3 regions of the Bifidobacterium sp. LH_230 genome follow, and region 1 is predicted to be linked to each of the others. Evidence: riboswitches for the same ligand, from Rfam matches in the RefSeq annotation. Region 1 holds a riboswitch; each other region holds the start of a gene.
The links. A riboswitch is a leader RNA that binds a small molecule or an ion and turns the genes downstream of it on or off. The one in region 1 is predicted to bind thiamine pyrophosphate.

Region 1 (4,182 bases):
GATCATGTACCGACCGATACCGACCGTGACCGACGGTTCGTGACCGTATCCGATCGCGGTCTTACTTATTCCAGACCGAAATTGCGCGCACCGCGCCGACCGAAAGCAGTATCGATGACCACCAACCACCCGTACACCGTGATGACCGTCTGCACCGGCAACATCTGCCGGTCGCCGATGGCCGAGATCATCCTGCGCGCCGAATTCGAGTCGCGCGGACTCGCCGACCGCGTGCGCGTCATGTCCAGCGGCGTGTCCGACGAGGAATACGGCAACCCGATCGACCGCCGCGCCGTGCGTGTGCTGCGCGCCGACGGATACGAGATCCCCGCGCACCACTTCGCGCACCGTATCACGCGCGAGGAGATCAACGAAAGCGACCTGTTCCTGCCGATGACCGCGTCGCACATGCGCGCGCTGCTGCGCCAGCTGCCGGCCGAAAAGCGCCCGGAAGTGCACATGTACCGCAGCTTCGACCCGAACCTGCCCAAGCTGGCGACCGGACGCGAGGACGAGATCGATTTGGTCGACCCGTGGTACGGCGGCCCGCACGAGTTCCAGGTCGCGATCGACCAGATCAAGGAAGTCGCGCCGTACATCGTCGACTGGGTCGAGGCGCGACTGGAGGCGTAGCGCGGGCCATCACCGGTCATTGCAGTCGAACGCAACTTGTCGCCTGTCATTCGACCGAGTGCGACCGGCTACCTGTCATTTCGACCGAACGAAGCGAGCGGAGCAATCCCATCCAACGGATTCCCGCTCGCTTTGTGATATTCGCGACACCGATCTCGCAACATCGCCCGCAGCAAAGTCTTGACATTTGTAGCCGCATCCCCGTATCGTGTGAACGTGTCAAGCACGGGGGCTCGCGTGGCGAGCTGAGAGGGGCGCACTGGCCCCGACCGTCGAACGTGATCCGGGCAATACCGGCGAACGAAGTCCTTGATCGTATCTGGACTGCGCGCGCCGGTCCGCCGACCGACTGCCGCGTTCGCTCCGCCGAGTTCCTCGCTTGAAGACAACGACAAGAAAGCGAGAGAGATTATGTCTACCGATTCCAAGACCCCGGCCGCGCGTCCGTCGCTGCGCTGGAGCGTCGCCGACATCACCGTCGCCGCCGTCATCGCCGTCGCATCCGGCGTGATCTTCTGGGGCGCGGGCATCGTCACGCAGCCGCTCGAGGCCGTGTTCACGTTCCTGCCCGGCTCCGACGCGCTGCTGTGGGGCCTGTACTACTTCGCCGGCCCGCTGGCCGCCATCATCGTGCGTAAGCCGGGCGCCGCGCTGTTCGCCGAAGTGATCGCCGCGCTCGTCGAAGCGCTGCTCGGCAGCCACTGGGGTGGTCTCGGCACCCTCATCCCGGGCCTTGTGCAGGGCCTGGCCGCCGAGCTCATCTTCATGATCTTCGCGTACAAGGCGTGGAACCTCGCCGTCACCGTGCTCGCGGGCGCTGCCGCCGGTTTCGCCGGCATGGCCGTTTCGTGGGTCATGTACTACCTGGGCTACGACGCGTTCTTCATCGTCACCGCGTTCGTGTGCAGCACGATCTCCGGCGTGATCTTCGCCGGCGTGATCGCCTGGTTCCTGTATCAGGCGCTCGCCAAGACCGGTGCGCTCGACCGCGTGGCCGGTGGCCGCGACGCCGCCGCGCTCGTGTGAGCTGGCTGGCCGGCTGCGACTGCTGTGCGGCTGGCTGATCGACCGATACATCGAACGGTGACCTGTGATCGATATCGCGGGTCACCGTTTTTTACTGCCTGATTGACGCATGCTGGTCGGACGGGATGCGGGGCGTAATCCGGGACGGGATGCGGGCGTAATCCGGATCGGGATTGTCGGGCGTTTGCCGATCAAGAGGCGCCGAATATTCGCGTGATGTTTTTGATAGCAGAGGCCGGATGCTAGCTGAAATATCACGCGAATGGATCATCTGGCGTGATGTTTGGGATAGTAACGGTGGGGTGGTAGCGGGAATATCACGCGTATAGATCATCTGGCGTGATGTTTTTGCTAGTAGTTGGGAGGTAATAGCAGAAATATCACGCAAGAAGGCTATCTGGTGGGATGCCTGAGGCGTTATGCGCTGCGGTCAGCCGTGATTCGGTAGGGTTGATGCTGAGTTCTGCGGATTGATGTGGAATGTTGTCGACGACCGGAAACGGATGGAGGATGCCATGCGTCATGCTGCTGTATCGATAGGCGCGTTTGCGTCGCTGTTGTCCGATGCGCACTGCCATGCGGATGATGAACGGTTCGTCGCCGTGCAGCGCAGGTACGGCGTGAGTTCGGTGATCAGCTGCGCGAACGGTGACCAGTGGCGGCATACGTTGGCGTGGATCGGTGATGGGTTGGCCGGCAACGAAACGGCTGACGGCACGCGGGTGGGATCGACAGTCGGTCCGCGTGACGGCGATGCACCGTCCGTCCGTGCCAGTTTCGGCATCCATCCGTGGGATGCGGACCGGTATCGCATCGCGGACGCGCTGCCGTATCTCGAACAGACCGCGATCATCGGTGAGATCGGACTCGACGGCGAGTGGACCGACGTGCCGTTGACCGATCAGCTGTCCGTGTTCGAAACACAGCTCGACTACGCGAGCCGCCATCGCAAGCCGGTCGTGCTGCACACCAAGTCGCACGAACGCGAGGTGCTCAATCTGATCCGGCGGTATCCGAACCGGTACATGGTCCACTGGTATGCGTGCGATCGTTGGCAGGACGACTATCTCGACCTGGGCTGCTACATGTCGATCGGACCGGACGTGACGACCGACGAGTCGGTGCGCTCGCTGGCGCGGCGGATTCCCGACGATCGGCTGCTCATGGAAAGCGACGGACTCGAATCGCTGACGTGGGCGCTGGGGCGCGAGTATGGCGTCGATGATTACGTTGGCGCACTGGTTGACTTGCTGCGAACGTTGGCGGGGATTCGACTTGGTGACGGTGAGCGGTTCGTCGGCTATCGCGATGACGGGTCGATCCGTGATGGCCGGGCCGATGACGGACTGACTGACGATGATCCGTTGCCCGACGATCGGTTCGCGCGGAATCGGTTGGCGGGTGACTGGTCTGCATGCGACTGGTCTGTGGATGATCGGCTTGCGAGGGCGATGATCGATCTCGCGGCGCTGACCCGGCGCAATCTGGAGTCGTTCTGTGCCCCTATTCCAAGCCGGCCGCTATAAATAATCCCATGACTATCGAAGAATCAACCGCCGATCAGACGCCGTCCGACTCCGTCTCGACCGCGGATGCGTCCGATGCACAGGAACGTTCCCCGTTGTACGGTCGCAAGGTGCTCTCGTTCGTGCGTCGTTCCGCGCGGCTGGATGACCGTCTGCAGCGCGCATGGGATACGTTTGCGGACACGTACCTGCTTGACGTCAACGCGCGCGAAGGATCGCTGGATGTGCGCGACGGGCTGCGGGTCGACGCTGATTTCGTGCGCGAGACGTGGGGCAACGATCATCCGCTGATCGTGGAGATCGGCAGCGGTCAGGGCGAGAACGTGGTCGCCGCTGCGGCCGCGCGGCCGGACATGAACTTTCTGGCGCTGGAGGTGTACGATCCCGGCGTGGCGCACACGTTGCTGCTGGCCGGCAAGCAGCATCTAGCGAACCTTCGCATCGCGCAGGTGAACGCGCCTGAGCTGTTCAAGGCGTGCGAGCCGGGCGTGCTGGCCGAGGTGTGGACGTTCTTCCCCGATCCGTGGCCGAAGATGAAGCATCACAAGCGGCGCATCGTGCAGCCGGAACTGGCCGGCGACGTGCGGCGCGCGTTGGCGGACGGGGGAGTGTGGCGCATCGCCACCGACATCGAGGACTACGCGCTGCACGTGCACGAGGTGATGGATGTCGCGGAGGGTTTTGCGAACGTTGGCTCGCTGACCGTCAGCCTGCCGACCGAACATGTGGGCAAGGGCAACGCCGACACGGCGGCCGATCTGCCGCACGCCGATTTCCGCGAATCCGAGCGGTTCGACGGCCGTGTACTCACCAACTTCGAGAAGAAGGGGCTAGCCGCGGGCCGTGTGATTCACGATTTCACGTACCGGGCCGTGTGAGTCGGTGGAAGCGGGGCGCGCGGATCGGAACCCGGGTTGCCGGCGGATCATGCATATAGGCCCGATCCGCCGGTGGCACGCGTTGGCCCCCGGTATTTCGCCGTTTTACGCGCTTGATA
Region 2 (4,182 bases), on a different contig from region 1:
CACGAACTCGCGCGTCAGATCGACAAACTCGCGCGTACGCCGTTCCCCCATCTGGGAGAAAATCCAGCAGACCGCATCGCGCATCTCCTCCATGTCCTTCCGCCCGCGCTCGCGCCCGGCATCAGTCAGGTTCACGAGCACTACGCGGCGATCATCGGTATCGGTTTCGCGCGTGATCAATCCTTTTTTCTCCATTGCGGACAGCAATGTCGAAATGCGGCCGGACGTCGCGTTGAGCTCAACGGCCAGCTGCGACGGCGTCATCGTGCCATGATGTGCGAGCTGCCGAATCGCGAACACCTCCCCTTGCGTGCCGCGCGTCAATTCGCGCTGCATGTCCGAACGATGGCACCATGCGGTGCGCCACAGCTCATCGACCGCTTCCTGCTCGAATCCCATTAGCCACACCTTTCCACATGGATATGCACATATGCACTCGCACTGAGCACAACATTGCATATATTATCTCTCACTATAAACAATTACACACTGTAATATATTCGGCGACCATCAACGCCACCGTCGGCGTCGTCGCCCATTCCAATCGCGCGCGGCGCACTCCAGAGCGCATAAGCTGCACACCATACGCGACACGCCAACAACCACCCGAACGCCATAACGCATAAAACATGCAAGACCATGATTTCCAGCTATTTTCGCGCTACAACACGCCGTCAAATAGTGATCCACGTCACAAAAATGAAGGGTTATCGTTCACATTATGACCATCTGAATGTATCGTGGAATCACCGACACAGAAGACGGCGAAGAAGAAAGCCACTGGGGGGCCCGAGGAAGGGGAATATACGATGGAACGCAACGTTTGCAGCATTGTCGGCTGCAGTCACGAGGCAGTAGATTCAGGCATGTGCGCGGCGCACTTTACCGCAGCGCTGGTGCACGGCGTCATCCAATACGCCGGCAATCGCCCGCGTCCGGCCTGCCACTGATTTTTCGGAATATTTGACGGCCGCCGTTGTAATCACGCGCACTCATTGACGCGCGGCTACAACGCGGCCGTTCTCTTTTCCAGGCGTCCGCAATCACGCGCCGTTCACCGACACGCACCGATACGGACGCCTTTTGTTATGCCGGTAAAACCGCCAGCTCATCCGGTGTCAGTCGCAGATCGATCGCAGCGAACGAATCGTTGATCTCACGCGGATTGCGGGCGCTCGGAATCGTGAACAGCCGATCATACCGGGTCAGCTCCCACGCCAGCACCACCCGCTGGTACGAAACGCCACGCGCCGCCGCAACCGCGCGGAACGGGTCGTATGCGTGCCGGTCGAACGGGTCGAGGAATCCACCGAGCGGCGACCAGCACACGAAATCGAGTCCCAGCTCGGCACAATGCTCCATCGTATGTTCCGGGTCGGGGTGCGACGGCGAAAACTGGTTCTGCACGGCGATCAGCCTGTCGCCCAGCATCGCACGGGCCGTGTCGATCTGCGCGTTGTCCACGCGGGAGATGCCGGCGTATCGGATCACGCCTTCGTCAAGCAGCGTTTTGAGCGCGCCGATCTGGTCCTCGTACGGCACCGCCGGATCGGGGCCGTGCGAATACAACAGGTCGAGCGCGTCCACGCCGAGGTGACGCGCGGACTCCTTCGCGTCGCGGATCATCGTTTCGGGCCGCGAATCGGCCATCCAACCATACCGGCTGCCGGCCGCCTGCAATCGCTGGCGATCATCCTGCGCCTCAGGCTCCCCTTCCGCCATGCTCGCATCGATCGTGCGGCGGTAGCCGGTTTTCGTCGCCACCAGCACCTCGCCGCGCGGACCGTCCCAGCCGGCGAGCGCGTCGCGCACCAGCATCTCGCCGTACCCGAAGTCGCCGGGAATGCCGGTTCCGTCCGATCCCGGAGCAGTCGGCAGATAGTACGACCACGCAGTGTCGAGGTAACGCACGCCGGCGTCGAGCGCGGCGTGGATCGTGCCGATCGCCATCTCACGGTCCGGCCGTCCTTCGATCGTGAGCGCCATCGTGCCCATGCCGAGCCGAGGGATGCGGCGCCCCGCGAAATCGACCGTGTTCGCAAAATCAGTGTCATGGTGCAACGTCGTCATACTGCCCATCATCATGCGAGGCCCTGACGCGGACAGGTCGCTCCCGAGTCTGGTCCGGCTGAAACACTGCGGTCGCCTACGGCACGCCCCTGTCAGACCATCGGGAACAGACCATCTCCGGACAGCGAGGCAAAACGCCGCCGCACTCTCCCATTCAAGGGCGGGGCAGTACCTCTTTTTCGCATATCTCCGCGATCTTTCTCCAAACCTTGAGGCAGATCTCGGCCATCGCAACGGTCGTTCTCCAAACCTTGAGGCGTCATCCCTTCCAAACAACAGGCCCCCACACCCCCGTTCTTATCGATATCGCCCTGGCATCCGACAGAAGCTGCCTCAGAGTTTGCGAGAAGACCTCTGCAACAGCGAGAATCTGCCTCAAGGTTTGCGAAATCCCGGCAATGCAACACAACACCCATGTCACACCCCGGGGCTTATGATGGTCGTGCAACCGAACGGGAGCCCGGCTGGGCTGAGAGGAAGTCGCGAACTTCGACCGTCAACTTGATGCGGGTCATGCCGCCGTAAGGAAACGGGTTGTTTCGCCGTCGCAATCGATGCGCGGCGGTTCGCGATCATCCATTTCAGCCTGTGTGGGGTTTCGTATCCGTCCATCGTCTGCGCGCGCGGACTCGTCACCGTCGCGCCTCGTCGTTGTGCGGGTCGTTTGCGCCACAACTCAAGAATAATTCAAGAACAATCAGTGATACTTACGACAAGGGTCATGAAGGGGCGCACCACCTCACAGGGTACGGCTGCTTCAGCGACCCTTTTTTCGAATCCGGCGCGGCCGGGGAAGGGGAACCGATGATCGTCAACGGTCAGGAGGAGCAGCTCGACGAGCCGATCAGCGTCGCCGAGTTCATCGAGCGCAAGGGATTCAAACCGGCCCGCGTGGCCGTTGAACTCAACGGCGAGATCGTGCCGCGGGCGAAACGCGCGGAAACGATGCTCAAGGGCACCGACACCTTGGAGATCGTCACGTTCGTCCAAGGCGGCTGACGGTCCGAACCGGCCGATATCGCGGCCCGCGCCGCGGCATATCGCGTCATCTCACGAGACGACGCCGAGTCGAGAATCTTCCTGGAACTTCGTCGAGCTTAATGCACGCACTCTTACTCTCGGCTCCCTCGGCCAGGCAGGACCGTAATAGCAAACGCCGGAGGCGTCTGTAGGCGAGGAACGAGCGACAGCGAGCCAACAACACGGCCAGCCGAAAACTATCCATAATTGCAGAACGCTGCCGGCAGAACCAACTGAGGGGAGCGTCAAACCCATCACATTACGTCCGACAAAGCACTAGTAACTCATCGGTCTTAACACGATCGTCCTTCTTCCCCTGCTCCCCCTGAAGGGGGAGCTGTCAGCGAAGCTGACTGAGGGGGTGACACACTCGCCAAGCCCGGAAGCACTACTCAGCCAATACACCAATCGTCCATCACTACGAAGGAGTAATCATGACCACCGCATCATCCACCGAACCGACCCTCGACGAACTCGTCGGCACCGCCACGAACACCGCGCTGCTGCCCGAGCCGGACGCGCACGCCTACGACGCGATCGCCACGGGCGACGCCGATCCGCTCATCCTTGGCGGGCACAAGTTCACGAGCCGATTCATCCTCGGTTCGGGCCGTTACGATCTGAACCTCATCAAGGCCACGATCGAGAACGCCGGCACGCAGATCGTCACGATGGCGTTGCGCCGCTGCCGCACCACCGAAAACAATCTGCTCGACTACATTCCGAAGGGCATCACGATGCTGCCGAACACGTCGGGCGCGCGCAATGCGGAAGAGGCGGTGCGCATCGCGCGGCTCGCCCGCGAGGTGTGCCATACCGATTTCGTGAAGGTCGAGATCGAGCATGAGACGAAGTACCTGCTGCCGGACAACGCGGAGACGATTCGCGCGACCGAAATGCTTGCGAAGGAGGGTTTCGTGGTGATGCCGTACATGTTCCCGGACCCGATCGCGGCGCGGCAGCTCGAGGATGCGGGTGCGGCGTGCGTGATGCCGCTCGGCTCGCTGATCGGCTCGAACAAGGGGCTGCGCATGCGCGACTTCATCGAGGTGATCATCGCGAACGCGCACGTGCCGGTCATCATCGACGCGG
Region 3 (4,182 bases), on a different contig from region 1:
CGCCGCGCGGGTCGAGTCGCTCGCGATCATGCGCGGCGATCACGGTTTCGGCATCCTTGACGTTCGTCACGATATGTTGTTCCTGTCCTCTTGGCCCTCATCAGGGTCGTTAGCGGCCATAAGACCACTGTCACCATTCTTTTGCTCCCCCTCGTCAGGGGGAGCTGTCAGCGCAGCTGACTGAGGGGGCGCACACCCCGTTCGCGTCTGACAGCCTGACATAACCGGCTGTCATCCACGGCATGACTGAGGGGGCCATCCACGGCAGACGACCCCCTCAGTCAGCTGTTCACGTACCTGCGGTATCCGCGCGGATCAGTACAGGCCGCCGGCCTCGTTGATCTTCACGGAGTCCGGCCAAGCCTCGCCGCCCATCGCGACCGGCTTTTGCGGCACGTGCGTGCGCTTCTCGCCGATGCGGGCGTCGACGTACTCGGCGACCTTGTCCAGGGCGATGCGCTCCTGGTTCATGGTGTCGCGGTCGCGAATCGTCACGGCCTGGTCATCGAGCGTGTCGAAGTCGACGGTGATGCACAGCGGGGTGCCGATCTCGTCCTCGCGACGGTAGCGGCGGCCGATCGCACCAGCCTCGTCGTAGTCGATCATCCACTCGTGCTGGCGCAGGTCGGACGCGAGGTTCTGCGCGACGGTCTGCAGCTCGGGCTTCTTGCTCAGCGGCAGCACGGCGGCCTTGATCGGGGCCAGACGCGGGTCGAGGCGCAGGACGGTGCGCTTGTCCACGCCGCCTTTGGTGTTCGGGGCCTCGTCCACGTCGTACGCGTCCACAAGGAAGCACATGAGCGAACGGGTCAGGCCGGCGGCCGGCTCGATGACGTACGGCACGTACTTCTCGCCGGTGGCCTGGTTGAAGTAGCTCAGATCCTCGCCGGAGTGCTTGGCGTGCGCGGACAGGTCGAAGTCAGTGCGGTTCGCGATGCCTTCGAGCTCGCCCCAGTCGGAGCCCTGGAAGCCGAACTTGTATTCGATGTCGACGGTGCGCTTCGAGTAGTGGGCGAGCTTGTCCTTCGGATGCTCGTAGTGGCGCAGGTTCTCCGGCTTGACGCCGAGGTCGAGGTACCACTGGGTGCGCGCGTCGATCCAATACTGGTGCCAGTCCTCGTCGGTGCCCGGCTCGACGAAGAACTCCATCTCCATCTGCTCGAACTCGCGGGTGCGGAAGATGAAGTTGCCCGGCGTGATCTCGTTACGGAAGGACTTGCCCATGTTGGCGATGCCGAACGGCGGCTTGGAACGAGACGAGGTCATGACGTTCTTGAAGTCCACGAAGATGCCCTGCGCGGTCTCCGGGCGCAGGTAGTGCAGGCTGTTCTCGTCCTCGACCGGGCCGAGGTGCGTGCGCAGCATCATGTTGAAGTCGCGCGGTTCGGTCCACTTGCCGCGGGTGCCGCAGTCGGGGCACACGATGTCGGCCATGCCGTTCTCCGGCAGCTTGTCGCCGTGCTTCTCGGCGTAGGACTCCTGCAGCTTGTCGGCGCGGTTGCGCTTGTGGCAGTTGAGGCACTCGACCAGCGGGTCGTTGAACACGGCCACGTGGCCGGAGGCGACCCACACCGGGGTCGGCAGGATGATGGACGTATCCACGCCCACCACGTCGCCACGGGTGACGACCATCGAACGCCACCATTCGCGCTTGATGTTGTCCTTCAGCGCGACGCCGAGCGGACCGTAATCCCACGCGGAGCGGGTGCCGCCGTAGATTTCTCCGGCGGGGAACACGAACCCGCGACGCTTCGCGAGGGACACGACTTCATCGAGTTTGGATACAGCCACAATGCACCTTCTGGTTTGAACGGTTTGGGGACTAGTTAGCGTTCCCGAGTCTATAGGCACAGCGTGACAGTGATATAAGGTGCGCCTTAATACCACAGGCGGGCAAGAAACGCCAGAGGAAGGACACGAAAGAACGGGGATATGTCCACGTTGGGGCATAGCGTCGGGAACGTAATGCAGGGGAACCCGGCCGGTATGGCGGGTTGAGAGAGGCGCGAGCCTGACCCTTAGAACCTGTTGGTTAAGACCATCGTAGGGAGCAGCGATATGAGCGATGATTCGCATACCGACACGCAGTCGCATTGTTGCGGTTGCGTCGATCAGTCAGGCACTGATCAGTCCGTCACCGACCGAACTGCCACCGAGCCGACCGATCTGGCCGATCTGCGCGAGCGTATCGCACAGGCCGTGCGTGACGTCAGGGAACACACGCCGTTGGCACAGTCGTTCGCCAATTTCGTGACGATCAATCTCGTCGCGAACGCACAGCTCGCGGCCGGTGGTACCGCGGCGATGAGCTTCCTGCCGGACGACGTGATCGACACCGCGTCGATTTCGGGCGCGGACTACATCAACGTCGGCACGCTGCTGCCGTTCTACAAGGACGCGCTGCCGCAGATCGCCCGCGCGTTCCGCAAATCCGGCCATCCGTGGGTGCTCGACCCGGTCGCGGCCGGCATCGGCAAGACGCGCACGGAGATCCTTCGCTCGTTCCGCGCCGCTCCCCCGACGATCGTGCGCGGCAACGCGTCCGAGATCATCGCACTGGCGACCATGTGGGGACTGGCCTCCCCCGACGAGACGAGCCGGCCGGCCGGCGTGGAGTCGGTGGATGAGGTCGACGCGGCGGTCGAACCGGCGAAGACGCTGGCGGCATTCCTTGCGAAGAGTGCGCCGAACGGTACGGCGGCGGTGGCCGTATCCGGCAAGGTCGATCTCGTGACCGACGGCGAGCGGGTCTACCGTCTGCCGGGCGGCAGCGCGCTGATGGCGAAGATCACCGGCGCCGGCTGCTCGCTGGGCGGCGTGACCGCGACGTATCTGGCGGTCGCCGAACCGCTGACGGCCGCGCTGGCCGCCTCGCTGCTGTTCAACCGCGCCGGCGAGATCGCCGAGGCGCAGTCGGACGGGCCGGGCACGTTCCAGCCGCACTTCCTCGACGCGCTGTGGAACCTCACGCCCGAGCAGGTGGCGGGGTCTGAGATCGTGACGGGATAACGGTTTTCCGGCAGTCAGAAGCAACCTAAGGCCACCCCGTCTACGCTCCCTCAGTCAGCTTCGCTGACAGCTCCCTCAGCCGAGGGAGCCGAGGCTCCGCCAGCATCACATCGGTACATATAAGACTTTCCTATTAATCAACCCAAAAGGAAACCACATGAACAACTATCCATTCGCATCGATGCGCGACTCGTTCGACCTGTCCGCGTATTTCGTCGTCGGCCCGCAGGACACGCACGACCGACCGGTCACCGACGTGATCGAGGAGGCGCTGCGCGGCGGCGCGACGTTCATCCAGCTGCGCGCCAAGGACGCGGACGCCAAGGAGATCACCTCGCTCGCGCAGGACATCGCGCAGATCATCGAGGACAACGACAAGTCCGATTCGGTCGCATTCGTGATCGACGACCGCGTGGATGTCGTGTGGCAGTGCCGCAACAAGGGCCTCAAGGTCGACGGCGTGCACATCGGCCAGACCGACATGGAGCCGCGCGAAGCCCGCGCGATGCTCGGCGACGACGCGATCGTCGGTCTGTCCGCCGAGACCGAAAGCCTCGTCAAGATCATCAACGAGCTGCCCGACGGCTGCATCGACTACATCGGCGCCGGCCCGCTGCACGTCTCCACGACCAAGCCCGAGGCTTCGGTCGGCGGCAACGACGGTTCCGGTCGCACGCTCGACGCGGACCAGATCAACACGATCTGCTCGGCCTGCGACTTCCCGGTCGTGGTCGGCGGCGGCGTGACCGCGGCCGACATGGACATGCTCGCGCACACCAAGGCCGCCGGCTGGTTTGCCGTCTCCGCGATCGCCGGTGCGGATGATCCGCAGGCCGCGACCCGCGCGATGGTCGAGGGATGGAAGGCCGTGCGCGGCGACGCGAAGCACGGCTACGCCAAGCGTGTGATCGCCAAGGCCGAACCGGCCGAGGGCGCGGCCGCCGAGTCCGCCGAGCCGAAGTTCACCAACGCGAAGGAAGCGAAGGAAGCGCAGAAGCTCGCCAAGCAGCAGCGCGTCGACATCGCCGCCCGCGGTTCCAAGCAGCGCGACAAGGCGCACATCCGCAAAACCAAGCCGGTGCATTTCGAGAACCAGTTCGGCTCCTACGACCTCGAGGTGCCGTACACCGAGATCAAGCTGTCCGACACGCCCGGCGTCGGCCCGAACCCGCC

Region 2: it holds a riboswitch for thiamine pyrophosphate, as region 1 does, so the genes downstream of both, thiS (sulfur carrier protein ThiS) here and AC1A0G_RS10750 (ECF transporter S component) in region 1, are expected to answer to the same signal.
Region 3: it holds a riboswitch for thiamine pyrophosphate, as region 1 does, so the genes downstream of both, thiM (hydroxyethylthiazole kinase) here and AC1A0G_RS10750 (ECF transporter S component) in region 1, are expected to answer to the same signal.

Annotation. Positions count from the first base shown of each region.
Region 1 covers NZ_JBKEWJ010000026.1:18,647-22,828, reverse strand. Annotated here, with positions in the region: gene AC1A0G_RS10755 (low molecular weight protein-tyrosine-phosphatase) at 115-633, shown strand; TPP riboswitch at 851-955, shown strand; gene AC1A0G_RS10750 (ECF transporter S component) at 1,045-1,659, shown strand; gene AC1A0G_RS10745 (TatD family hydrolase) at 2,175-3,185, shown strand; gene trmB (tRNA (guanosine(46)-N7)-methyltransferase TrmB) at 3,194-4,063, shown strand.
Region 2 covers NZ_JBKEWJ010000019.1:31,644-35,825, forward strand. Annotated here, with positions in the region: gene AC1A0G_RS09325 (MarR family winged helix-turn-helix transcriptional regulator) at 1-399, opposite strand, end outside; gene AC1A0G_RS09330 (aldo/keto reductase) at 1,087-2,070, opposite strand; TPP riboswitch at 2,513-2,616, shown strand; gene thiS (sulfur carrier protein ThiS) at 2,875-3,069, shown strand; gene AC1A0G_RS09340 (thiazole synthase) at 3,525-4,182, shown strand, end outside.
Region 3 covers NZ_JBKEWJ010000001.1:99,073-103,254, reverse strand. Annotated here, with positions in the region: gene AC1A0G_RS00380 (glycine--tRNA ligase) at 316-1,791, opposite strand; TPP riboswitch at 1,960-2,067, shown strand; gene thiM (hydroxyethylthiazole kinase) at 2,059-3,009, shown strand; gene thiC (phosphomethylpyrimidine synthase ThiC) at 3,167-4,182, shown strand, end outside.